3 regions of the Rossellomorea sp. DUT-2 genome follow, and region 2 is predicted to be linked to each of the others. Evidence: riboswitches for the same ligand, from Rfam matches in the RefSeq annotation. Region 2 holds a riboswitch; each other region holds the start of a gene.
What was found. Region 2 has a riboswitch for S-adenosylmethionine ahead of ACOSV2_RS17025 (methionine ABC transporter ATP-binding protein). Riboswitches for the same ligand answer to the same signal wherever they lie in the genome.
Positions count from the first base shown of each region.

Region 1: it holds a riboswitch for S-adenosylmethionine, as region 2 does, so the genes downstream of both, mtnK (S-methyl-5-thioribose kinase) here and ACOSV2_RS17025 (methionine ABC transporter ATP-binding protein) in region 2, are expected to answer to the same signal.
Region 3: it holds a riboswitch for S-adenosylmethionine, as region 2 does, so the genes downstream of both, mmuP (S-methylmethionine permease) here and ACOSV2_RS17025 (methionine ABC transporter ATP-binding protein) in region 2, are expected to answer to the same signal.

Region 1 covers NZ_JBQPEO010000001.1:359,424-363,707, forward strand. The annotation lists gene ACOSV2_RS01880 (DUF2087 domain-containing protein) at 1-315, shown strand, start outside; gene mtnA (S-methyl-5-thioribose-1-phosphate isomerase) at 371-1,426, opposite strand; gene mtnK (S-methyl-5-thioribose kinase) at 1,443-2,627, opposite strand; SAM riboswitch class I at 2,744-2,900, opposite strand; gene ACOSV2_RS01895 (carbon-nitrogen family hydrolase) at 3,003-3,785, opposite strand; gene ACOSV2_RS01900 (pyridoxal phosphate-dependent aminotransferase) at 3,908-4,284, shown strand, end outside.
Region 2 covers NZ_JBQPEO010000004.1:359,149-363,432, forward strand. The annotation lists gene ACOSV2_RS17010 (toprim domain-containing protein) at 1-353, shown strand, start outside; gene ACOSV2_RS17015 (thioredoxin family protein) at 359-673, shown strand; gene ACOSV2_RS17020 (hypothetical protein) at 952-1,302, shown strand; SAM riboswitch class I at 1,413-1,519, shown strand; gene ACOSV2_RS17025 (methionine ABC transporter ATP-binding protein) at 1,669-2,691, shown strand; gene ACOSV2_RS17030 (methionine ABC transporter permease) at 2,688-3,356, shown strand; gene ACOSV2_RS17035 (MetQ/NlpA family ABC transporter substrate-binding protein) at 3,372-4,193, shown strand.
Region 3 covers NZ_JBQPEO010000003.1:686,031-690,314, reverse strand. The annotation lists gene mmuM (homocysteine S-methyltransferase) at 1-681, opposite strand, end outside; gene mmuP (S-methylmethionine permease) at 650-2,062, opposite strand; SAM riboswitch class I at 2,155-2,261, opposite strand; gene nei (endonuclease VIII) at 2,400-3,221, shown strand; gene ACOSV2_RS14415 (AAA family ATPase) at 3,323-3,829, shown strand; gene ACOSV2_RS14410 (isochorismatase family protein) at 3,878-4,284, opposite strand, start outside.

The DNA.
Region 1 (4,284 bases), on a different contig from region 2:
AAAGGGGACAGTATGATGGAAGAAAAACGAATGAAAGAAAAGCAGAAGGTGATGAATAATTTCCTGGAGAAAAATGGGCGAATTAAAAATATTCCTTCGCAACAAAAAAAGAAATTATACATCCTCGAGCATATGGTGGAAGGATTAAAAGTGGGAGAAAAATATAAGGAGAAAAATTTGAATGAATATATTCAGCAATTTCATGAAGACTTTGCAACCTTAAGAAGAGAATTTATCATTCATCAGTTTATGTATCGGGAAAATAGCATTTATGAAGTGAATCCTAGGGAAATGTGGGCCTCGACAAAGTTATAGGGGTAATAATATGAAAGTCAAAAGAAGAGCAGGAATCTCGTGCTCTTCTTTTCGGCTATTGTTCAATACCTATGGTTTGTTGGATACTATCCTCGAAGCAAGGATACAGGACACCTTTTTCCGTGATGATGCCGGTAATCAGTTCATGAGGTGTAACATCGAATGCAGGATTATAAACATGAACGTTCTCTGGAGCGATCAACGTCCCGGCGATCATTGTGATTTCTTCCCGGTTACGCTCTTCTATGGGAATATCGTCTCCGTCTAAGCTGGAAAGATCGAAAGTAGAAGAAGGAGCAGCGACATAAAAGGGTATATTAAAATGTTTACATAAAATGGCAAGCGTGGACGTTCCGATTTTATTTGCCGTATCCCCGTTTGCAGAAATCCGGTCAGCCCCGACAATGACGGCCTCTACACCTTTTTCCTTCATTGTATGGGCAGCCATGCTATCTGTGATGAGGGTGACATCTACCCCTGATTGCTGTAACTCCCAAGCGGTCAGGCGGGCTCCCTGCAGAACGGGCCGTGTCTCACATGCATAAACCTGAAATGCTTTTCCTTTTTCTCTTCCTAAATGAAAAGGGGCCAATGCAGTACCGTATTTACTCGTTGCAATGCTCCCGGCATTACAGATGGTCATTACGATTTGTTTATCCTTCAATATACTCAATCCATTTTCCCCTATATGACGGCACACTGCCTCGTCTTCTGCATGAAGCTGGATGGCAGCATGGAGTAGATTGGTTTTCGCTTCATTAACAGAAGAAACTGTCTCTAATACCTTTTCCAACCGGTTCAAAGCCCAAACCAGGTTGACTGCTGTAGGACGTGAAGCGGCGAGATATTTTTTCTCGCGTTGAAACAGATCGATGAATCCCTCTAACGTTTTCACTTCATACTGACATGCAGATTGGGCTAAACCGTAAGCAGCCGTAAGGCCAATGGCAGGTGCACCTCTCACTTTCAGTGTGATAATCGCATCATAATACTCTTCAATGGTCGTCAGTTTAATGTATTCAACTATGTTAGGCAATTTTTGTTGATTAAGAATCAGTAAATAATCTTCATGCCATTCTAGTGAAGTTGGAATGGACAATGTTTGTGTCATGATAATCTCCTTTTGGTTATTCAGAATGGGACTTTATTACGGATAGGAGCTCTTCGATCGAATGGATCTGTTTTCGTTTAATAATGAGTTCCTTACCGAGTGTCAAGCAGGTCCGTTTTGCCTGTAATCTTCGTTCTTTATCCGGGATAGCATCCAAATCTTCAACATGAGCGAGGCCTATCGTTCTTCTGATGCATTCACATCCTGCAAAGCCGATGCTCTCCTGGAAGCTCTTCTCCAATACATATTCAAGGTAGCCATTCACTTTTGTGTAGGCGTCTCCGCTTTCTTTCCAATGGCGGGAGAACGCAGTGGAGAAGACGTTCCACGTATTCTCGATGTGATAGAGAATCGTTTCCTCCTCATCAGGTTTTGAAACGGCCTGGAAAATAAGGTTGGCAAGGAACTGCCCGATATCAAAGCCAATCGGTCCATAAAAGGCAAACTCGGGATCAATCACTTTCGTTTGATTCTGATCTACAAAGATGCTTCCCGTATGAAGGTCTCCATGAAGAAGGGCCTCTCCTTCAGTAAGAAAGCTCTTTTTCAATTTGGCCACTTCGAGTTTCAAGGTGAAATCATCCCATAAATGTTGGACGTCCCGGGAAAGCTCTTCTTCAAATTCATTGGTTTCACTATTGAAGAATGGATCCGTGAATACAAGGTCCTCCGTGATTTTGCACAGCTCAGGATTTGAAAATTCTTTCACGTATTCCTTTTTCTTAAAAGGATGAAGGGCATAATCAGAGGTGAAATATAAGGTATTAGCTAAAAATGTTCCAATGTCATGGGAGAGCTGGGGATACTTTTCTCCTTTGATAAGGCCGGCCCGGGCAATGGTCAGTGCGCTCAAATCTTCCATGACTGTAATCGCAAGTGTCGGATCAGAGTAGTACACTTCAGGAACGAGATCCCCTACAAATGATCGCTGAAGCTTTAGGGCACTCGCTTCTATTCTTGCCCGTTCGATTGTCAACGGCCAGCTTTCGCCTACAACCTTCGCATATGGAAGGGCTTGTTTGATGATGATTCCTTTACCTGATTCCCGTTCTAATACACGAAAGACCAGATTTAAATTCCCGTCTCCAATTTCTTCACACGTTAAGAGAGTGCTGTCTTCAAAAATCCTTAAGCCAATTGCCAGCGCAGTTGCCGACTTTTCAGTAAGTGGTTGATATGCATTGAGTTTCGTAATCGCCATTGTCGTTCCTCCTTATAGTACAGTCACATGGAGACTGTGTTGTGGAGGCTTTTCCGTGGCATAAGAAAAGCCTCTTTCCATGTTCGAAAGAGGCTTGAAGAAGATATCTTCGTCGCCTCTTATCTCTCAGAAAGACAATCTTTCTGTTGGAATTAGCACCGTGCCTTACTGGATCATTCAATCCGGCGCATGCTGCGCCCCGTTTTACAACGGAATTATGGTCGGTTGCTGGGCTTCATAGGGCCAAATCCCTCAGCCAGCTCTTGATAAGAGTTGCGTAAACTATTTAATTGAACTTTCAGAATGTTTCATTTGATTTGAATAGTACCATCGAAGTATTTTCCATGTCAACGTTTTTTTGAAAAAAGAACCTTTTTAATAAAAATCCGGTCTTCGATCCTGGAATATCGGAATCTGTTTTCGGACTCGATCCACTTCCTGTAAATTGATTTCAGCTGAAACCAATTCTTCCGTTTTTGATCCCTTTGAAAGAATTTCTCCCCAGGGATCGATGATGAGGGAGCAACCCCCAAATTCATTGTTCGGGTCGCTTCCCACCCGGTTGCAGGCGATCACGAAGCATTGATTTTCAATCGCTCTTGCCCTTAAGAGGGTCTGCCAGTGATCAATTCGTGCTGCCGGCCACTCTGCTACGACATAAACAACCTTGGCACCTAGTAGAACTTGTTTTCTGAACCATTCCGGGAAACGGATGTCGTAACAAATCAATCCGGCCATCTTTGTGTCTTGTAGGGTAAAGATGCCATCTTCATGCCCAGGAAGTAAATAATGATGTTCCTCCATCAGCTTAAACAAGTGGAGTTTCGAATACTTTTTCACCAACTCGCCCTTTGAATTCGTAACTAAAAGGGTGTTGGATACCCCATCCTGCGTTTTCTGTGCAACAGAACCACCTACAATGTGAATGGAATATTTCTTTGACAGGGCAGACAGGAAGGAGGTTGAATCCTTTGCTCCTTCATCAGCGATTTCATCCATTCTTGTAAGGTCATATCCAGTCGTCCACAGCTCTGGGAGCACAACCGTATTACAGCCGTCGTCACTTGCTTTTTTCACCCAGTTCTCTACTTTTTTCTTGTTTTCTTCCGGGTGTCCGAACACAATATCCATCTGAGCAAGACCTATCTTTTGAATCATTTCTTTCACCTCATTAATGACTTTTTGGAATTTAATCCTTTACATTCTTTATTTCCCGTTATATCATTTGTGACTAGAATTTGAAAGTAATTAATTTTCAAAAAAATGTAGTGGGTGAGTGTATGAAAACCTTTGGTAAGGCAAAACGATTAGATTTATTACCTGAACAATTTTTCGCATCCCTCGCAAAAACAGTGAATGCTGTGGTCAAAGAGGGACATGATGTCATTAATTTGGGCCAGGGAAATCCGGATCAACCGACTCCTCCACATATTGTGGAGAAATTGACAGAAGCAGCAGCTTCCCCGTCCAATCATAAGTATCCTCCATTTCGCGGCTTATCGTCCTTTAAAGAGGCGATTGCGGCTTTCTACCTGCGTGAATATGGTGTGGAATTAGACCCGGAAACAGAGGTAGCCGTTCTGTTCGGAGGAAAAGCCGGGTTAGTTGAAATCCCTCAATGTTTATTGAATCCTGGTGATGGGGTATTGGTGCCCGA
Region 2 (4,284 bases):
AACTTGACGAAAAAGTAATCATTGTCGAAGGAACAACGGACAAACGTAAAGTAAGGGGTATCATCAAAGAACCGATTGAAATTATTTGTACAAACGGGACCATTAGCATTACAAAAATGGACGAACTCATTGATGCTCTATTGGAAAGGGATGTCTATATATTAGTAGATGCTGATGATGCAGGTGAAAAACTACGCAAGCAATTTAAACGTGAGTTTCCAGAAGCTGAACATTTGTATATTGATCGTATGTACAAGGAAGTGGCCGCAGCACCGGAGTATCACCTGGCGTCAGTGCTTATAGGAGCCAATATAGACGTTCATAAAGAATTTCTAGGAAAAAGGATGATCTAGTTTTGATTGAGGTAAGTAGTACCGAAACTTTAAAAGAATTGATTGAAAAACATGCGTTCGAAGCTGTTTATCTTTATACACCGATGTGTGGTACCTGTCAGGTTGCAAGCAAGATGATTGACGTAGTGGAGAAGCTTCCACAATCCTTTCATTTTACGAAGTCCAACTTGAATTACTTGCCCCAATTTGCAGAAGAGCAATCCATCGAAAGTGTACCCTGCCTGCTTTTATTTAAGGATGGTGTCGAACAGGAAAGGATTTATGCCTTTCAATCCGTGCCATTTTTATATGAAACCCTAAACAAGACCGCGGATAGTTAGAGGGATAAGAGACCTTTAAGGAGAAGGTCTTTTTTATTTGTCTGATTTCACCTATTTCCTCATGAAATACAATTATAGAACCATTTTCTTTCTACAAACGAAGACATATTTCTCGGGAAATGTTACGAATGGCATCATATTTTGACTAGACATCATCCAAATTCTTACTGTTCGACAAATAAGATGGACCGGTTCAAAACATGTCGAGAAAGTATTGAAGGGTAAAATACCTAAAAGTGGAATTGTTATTATATAGAAGTTTCACTGGGAGGGTAATCATGCGAATATATTTAGAGGGATTAGTAGATCAGTGTCATTCAAGATATCACTTACGACTCTTATTTCCAGACAACCCATTTATTCTTCATTTTGATTGTGGAAGTGACATATACGGCATTATTATTTCGAGTAAGAGGTGCGCATTATTAGACGATTTAAGTGGTGACGCTCATTTCGTCATTGAAGGGGTTGAGGAAACACTGATTTCTCTACTTTCGGGGGAAGAACGGTTGTCTCAACTGATTGAGGACGGATCCCTGGCTATAAGGGGAGGGTATCGTCCACTCTTATTTGTGGAGTCGGTCCTTTGGCTAACGAGATCCAGAGAAAAAGAGCCGATTGAAGTTTAAACATCGAAGAGAAAAAATAATTGACACACACTATATCCGGTGATAGAATCTCTCTTGTAGCAAATTTTCAGAGTCTTTAACTATTCCAAATAATTAAATAATATACTTAACTCTTATTAAGAGAGGTGGAGGGACGTGCCCTATGAAGCCCGGCAACCGTCAATGAAAATTGAAATGGTGCCAATTCACTCAAAGCATTTGCTTTGAAAGATGAGAGAAAGGATAGTCCTATATGATTATGCCTTTCTGCTTATCGCAGGAAGGCATTTTTTATTGCTTCAGAAAAGGAGCAGGAAACATCAGATAAGTACAACTATAATTCTGATTAAACGGGTCGTTTTACTCCGAAAGAAGGTGGAATACAACATGATTACCATTTCAGATGTGAAGAAAATCTATCAATCCAAATCCGGTCCGATCTCAGCCGTTGATGGCGTCAATATCGAGATTGCCCAAGGAGAAATTTTTGGAGTGATTGGCTATAGTGGGGCAGGTAAGAGTACGCTGATCCGCATGCTTAATGGTCTTGAAGTTCCTACAGATGGAATAGTGGACGTGAACGGACAAATCGTTTCCCAAGTAAAGGGTAAAAAGCTTCGGGAAGCAAGACAGTCAATAGGGATGATATTTCAACACTTTAATCTCCTCTGGTCTCGTACTGTGTTGGAAAATATCCAGTTCCCGTTAGAAATTGCTGGAGTATCAAAGAAAGAGAGAGTACAAAGAGCCAATGAATTACTGAAGCTTGTTGGATTGGAAGGCAGAGGAGATGCCTATCCGTCTCAACTGAGCGGCGGACAGAAACAACGGGTGGGGATTGCCAGATCGCTTGCGAACAATCCCGATGTCCTTCTATGTGATGAAGCTACTTCCGCTCTAGATCCACAAACAACCGATTCCATCCTTGATCTATTGGTGGATATTAATAAACGCTTAGGGCTGACGATAGTCTTGATCACTCACGAAATGCACGTGATTCAAAAGATCTGTCATCGTGTCGCAGTCATGGAACAGGGAAAAGTCGTGGAACTCGGGGATGTATTGGAAGTGTTCAGAAATCCACAAGAGCAAGTGACAAAGCGTTTTGTAAGAGAAGTCTCGCAAGTAAAGGAAACGGATCCAACCATTGACCACCTATTGACGCAATATCCTAATGGAAAAGTGCTGAAATTCACTTTTGTAGGTGAATCAACTGAGCAGCCGCTCATCACCGCGCTGATAAGAAAGTTTGACTTAGACGTAAACATCCTGCAAGGTCAAATCTCCCAAACCCAAAAAGGTGCCTATGGAACGTTATTTGTTCACCTTGACGGGGAGGAACAAACCATTAATGATGCATTGGCGTTTGCTCAAATGCAACTGGTTCAAGTGGAGGTGTTGAGAGGATGATTGAAAACTTATTTCCAAATGTAGATTGGGAGAAGATGTGGGAAGCAACCCTCGAAACCCTGTATATGACCGGGATGTCTGTATTGATTACCTTTGTACTTGGAATGATCCTTGGGATTTTGCTCTTCCTTACTTCTAAGGAAAATCTATGGGATAACAAACTGACATATACGATTACAAGTGCAGTTGTAAATGTGTTCAGATCAATTCCATTCATTATTTTGATCGTGTTGTTAATTCCGTTCACCAAGTTTTTATTGGACACAATCCGTGGAGCGAATGCAGCTCTGCCGGCACTGATCATCGGGGCTGCTCCGTTTTACGCCCGCATGGTAGAAATTGCTTTAAGAGAAGTGAACAAAGGCGTCATCGAAGCCGCGAAAGCGATGGGGGCAAAGACCAGCACAATTATATGGAAAGTACTGATACCAGAATCCATGCCGGCTTTGATTTCAGGAATTACGGTGACAGCCATCGCCCTTGTTGGATACACGGCAATGGCCGGGGTCATCGGAGCAGGTGGACTTGGTAACTTAGCTTATTTGGATGGCTTCCAACGAAGCAGGGAAGACGTGACGATTGCCGCAACCATTATGATTTTACTCATTGTGTTTGCAATTCAGATACTGGGTGATTTCTTTACAAATAAATTAGATAAAAGATAAAAGGAGAGAAATGAAATGAAAAAATGGGTAGCAGGAGTTATAGCAGCAACTAGTATATTTGGCTTGGCAGCATGTGGGAGTGATTCGGGTTCCGGAAATGACGAAAAGGAATTGGTAGTAGGAGCTTCTAATATTCCACACGCTGAAATCCTTGAACAAGTGAAGCCTGTCTTAGAAGAAAAAGGGATCGACTTGCAAATTGAGACGTATCAAGACTATATCCTCCCTAATAAAGATTTGGACAATGGGGATATTGACGCAAACTATTTCCAAACCATTCCTTATATGGACTTGCAAATGAAGGAAAATGAATATGATTTTGTCAATGCAGGCGGAATTCATATTGAGCCGATCGGTGTTTATTCGAAAAAACACAAATCTCTCGAGGAGCTCCCTGAAGGCGCTACGATCTTAATGAGTAACTCTGTATCGGATCATGGACGTATCCTTACATTATTAGAGAAAAAAGGACTCATCACCTTAAAGGATGGGGTGGAAAATACGCAAGCCCAACTTGAAGACATCAAAGAAAACCCTAGAAACCTTCAATTTGATTATGAGTACGAAGCAGCTCTTCTCCCACAAATGTATGAAAACGAAGAAGGAGACGCGGTTGTCATCAACTCTAACTATGCCATTGATGCAGGGTTGAAACCCCTTGAAGATTCAATTGCCATTGAAGATAGTAACTCTCCTTATGTGAATGTGATTGCAGTGAACAAAGGTGATGAAAACAAAGAGGAAGTAAAAGCACTAGTGGAAGCACTGCGTTCGAAAGAAATCCAGGACTTCATCAATGAAGAATGGGATGGAGCCGTCGTTCCGGTAAGTGAATAATATCGAAACCCGATACTGATATTGATCAGAATCGGGTTTTTTCATTGTAAGGTCTTCCAAACTTTTTAACATAATCATTTCCTTATTGGTT
Region 3 (4,284 bases), on a different contig from region 2:
TTGTTCATCGTCATTGAACACACGCGTGCACTCTTCAATCCCCGTTCCATCACTTATCGTCTTTCCATCCTTTAATGAAAAAGACAGCCAGGCACAGGTATCCGGAAATTCTTTCAAAAGTGACGCGAGTACCTTTGCCTCCTGCAAGGACGGGATGGTTTCGAATGCCAACAAATCAGCACCCGCCTCCACTAGTGCCTGGATTCTGGGAAAATGGAAACCTGCTAAATGTTGATCGCTTACTCCATAGTTCCCAACGTATTCAGAGCCGTCAGCAAGGTATGCCCCGTATGGTCCTACAGAACCTGCAACGATTGGTTTCGGCCGATTCGAATTTCCCTTATCTTCCTTCCAAAAGCCATCCCGAGCCTGTTTGGCAAGAGTAACCGTTTTTCGGATTAATTCCAGCGCTTCCGGTTTCTCTATTCCGCGCTTTCGAAAACCATCCACCGTTGCCTGGTAGCTGGCTGTAATCGCACAATCGGCTCCTGCACGGAAATAATCAGCATGAACTTTCTCAATCGCTTCCGGTTTTTCAAGGAGTACACGGGCAGACCAAAGGGGGTCGTTTAAATCACAGCCATGGGTTTCCAGCTCTGTGGCTAACGCTCCATCTAAAATAAGTGGGGAATGTTTTTGTAAAATAGCATCAATGGGATTCAGCTTCAGTTGATTCGACATAACCTGTTCCTCTTTTCTTTACGTATTGTGTTATATGATAGCTTCCATAGCAAAGGGCGATAAACGGGATTCCGCAATAAAGGGCGATCCTCTGAGTGGGATCAAAGGCAATGCCGATACAGGAAGCGAGACAAAGCAGAAATGCCGCAATGGGGACGAGTGGATAGAGCGGCGTCCGATAAGCCAGGTCTTTCACATCGTTTCCTTCCCTTATGTACTGTCTTCGAAATAGAAATTGGGCAGCACTAATGCTCATCCACACGATCACCACCGCAAGACCTGAGACCGAAACCAAAACGATGTAGACCGTCCCCGGTGCAATGATGCTTGAAAGCAAGGCCAGCCCCCCTCCAAGCATGCTGCATACAATCGCATTGAGAGGGACTCCCCTATCAGTCAATTTGGCAAAAATCGGTGAGATCGTTTGCTTATCTGAAAGCGACCATAGCATTCTGGAAGAAGCATACAGACCTGAGTTTGCCGCTGATAAAATGGCCGTTATGATCACAAAATTCATGATATCGGCGGCATACGGGATTCCAATCCGACCAAGTACCGCTACGAAAGGACTTTCCAATACACCGGCTGACTGGCTCGGTATTAGAGCAGATAATACTACAATCGTCCCTACATAAAAGATGATCAATCTCACAAGAGTGGTACGGATGGCTCTAGGAATCGATTTTGATGGATTCTCTGTTTCTCCCGCCGCAACCCCGATCAATTCTGTTCCTGAAAAGGCAAAATTCACGGCAAGCATGGTCATCAAGATGGCAAATGCCCCGTTCGGAAACAATCCAGAACTTGTGATATTCGAGAAAAGCGGAGCGGGCTCTGAATGAATGAGGGGGATGAAACCGACGATCGCCCCTGTCCCAATCACAATAAACGCAACAATCGCAATCACTTTTACTAAAGAAAACCAAAATTCAGATTCAGCAAAAAACCGCACTGACAACGCATTAAGGACAAAAATCAACGCAGCAAAGATCGCGCTCCAAATCCATACACTAATCGAAGGAAACCAGCGCTGCATCATCAAGCCAGCCGCCGTAAACTCCGACCCCAATGCCACTGTCCATGTCAGCCAATATAACCAGCCCACCGTATAACCGGTTCCAGGACCAATGAATTTTGTAGCATAACTATGAAAGGATCCCGTCTCCGGCATATGGACAGAAAGCTCGCCTAAACAAAGCATCACAAGATACACCACCAGCGCCCCAATCAAATAAGCAAGGATCGTCCCAAACGGTCCAGCCTGATGGATCGTGTACCCCGAACTCAAGAAAAGCCCGGTTCCGATCACCCCTCCAAGAGACAGCATCACCAAATGCCGCGTCTTCATCTTCCTTTTAAAACTCTGTCCTGCCTTTTCCATACAAACACCCTTCCTTCTAAATGTATTGAGGAATGGGTGAACAAACAAAAAACGCACCCTAAACGAGTGCGTCACCGACAAATAAAAGATTGCTCCTATCTATCAGGGTTTGAATCACCCGCTGGAATTAGCACAGTATCTTCACAGACCTGTTGCTGAGGCTTCAAAGGGCCAGTCCCTCCACCTCTCTGGATAAGAAAATATTTAGATTTTTTAAAACTTTATCAATATATTGGAATAATGTCAAGACCATGAAATAGATTAGTACCCCAGCCTATCCCAATGTTACATTAAGGATTAAAAAGGGAATAACTATACTAAAAAAGGAGAAACCGCCATGCCAGAAGGTCCGGAAATCAGAAGAGCGGCTGATGGAGTCGAGCGCGCTCTTAAGAATAAAACCGTACAAGATGTATACTTTGCCTTCCCTCATTTGGAAGATTACGAAGACCTATTAAAAGGATCGATCGTGAAGAGAGTGGACACGAAAGGAAAAGCCATGCTCATCCGCTTTGACAACGGATACACCATTTACTCTCACAACCAACTTTACGGAAAATGGTATATCAGGAACCTGTACAATTATCCGAAAACCAACCGACAGCTAAGGCTTGCTCTACATAATGAGAAAAAGTCGGCACTTCTTTACAGTGCATCCGATATTGATGTCCTCCGTGACGAAGAGGTGCCCGAGCATCCTTTCGTTTCTAAAGTGGGACCCGACATTTTGAGTGAAGAAGTAACAGCGGATGAATTGCTTCAAAGAATGAAAGAAAAACGATTCTACAAACGAAAGTGGTCGATACTTTTATTAGATCAAGGGTTTGTAGCCGGGATCGGGAATTATTTGAGGTCTGAGATCATGTTTGCAGCAGACATCCACCCTTCTCTTCGTCCGATTGACTGTACGGAAGATCAATTGATGAAAGCATCAGAGGCGATCATTCATTTAATTAAGCAATCCTATAAGACTGGTGGGATTACAAACGATCTTGAGCTTGTTGAGAAGTTAAAAGCTAAAGGAGAGAAGCGTTCGAAATATCGTCATTGGGTATTCAATCGAGAAGGGGCATCATGCTTTATTTGTGGGAGTGAAATTGAAAAGACGGTCGCTGCTTCGAGGCGGTTGTATTTTTGTCCGGTTTGCCAGGGACAATGAACCTGTCCCCCCCCCCCCCGCCCCTATCATTGAAAGCGAACCCGGTGATAAGATAAAATGAAACTAACAATTCACATATTGGATTGGAGGAGGGGTATGCCATGACCAATAAAACTATCTACCTTTTAATCGGACCAAAAGGAAGCGGAAAATCGTTCATCGGGACCCTGATGGACCAAAAGTTTGGAATCCCCTTTATCAGGGTGGAAGATTGGGCAAAGAAAGTGAAGAAAGATAGACAAATCGACAATGAAGATTATCTATCTGACGTTTTTTCTGCCATCGAAAAAGGGATTCGACACGCCTTGGACATGCACGACAAAATCGTATTTGAATCCACAGGACTGACGCCTTACTTTGACCAAATGTTCGAAAGTATCAATAGAGATTTTTCAGTCGTTACGATTGGGGTCCATGCAAACCATGAACGGTGCCTGCATAGAGTCAAGTCAAGAGATCAATCCATCCATATAAATGTTTCTGATGAACAGGTGAATGAGATCAACAAACAGGTAAAGGAAAAAGGGATGAGGACAGACTTTCAGCTGATTAATGAGGATAAATCTGTGGAGGAATTAGTGAGCGAAATGAGAGAAATAATGAAATAAAGCCCCTTCCATCTGCTTTTTGCCAGACAAAAGGGGCTTGTTCCGGATCTACATTCCGTATTTCTCCCGATAAAAATCATGCTTGGGCTGAAACAACTCTTCATCCGATTGTCTGACGTCGGAGAAATGATCCACGTTATAATGACCATACAAAGCCTTGTTGTGGTGCTGGATAATTTGCTCAGCCTTTAACACAGATGAATCCTTCGTCGAGTGACCATCTGCCACCAGGGTTACGTCCAATCCATTAACGGTTGCATACCGAACAGCGGTGTCGATACAATATTCCGTTTGGCATCCCATGATGACAACATGTTCAACCTTTTTATCTTTTAAATAGCTTAGTAATGGCGTACCGTAAAACGAATTGGTCGCTAATTTATCATACACCACACTCTCGTCCGAAACATGGATATCCTTGTGAACCTGGAATCCATCACCTTCCCCGCCTCCTA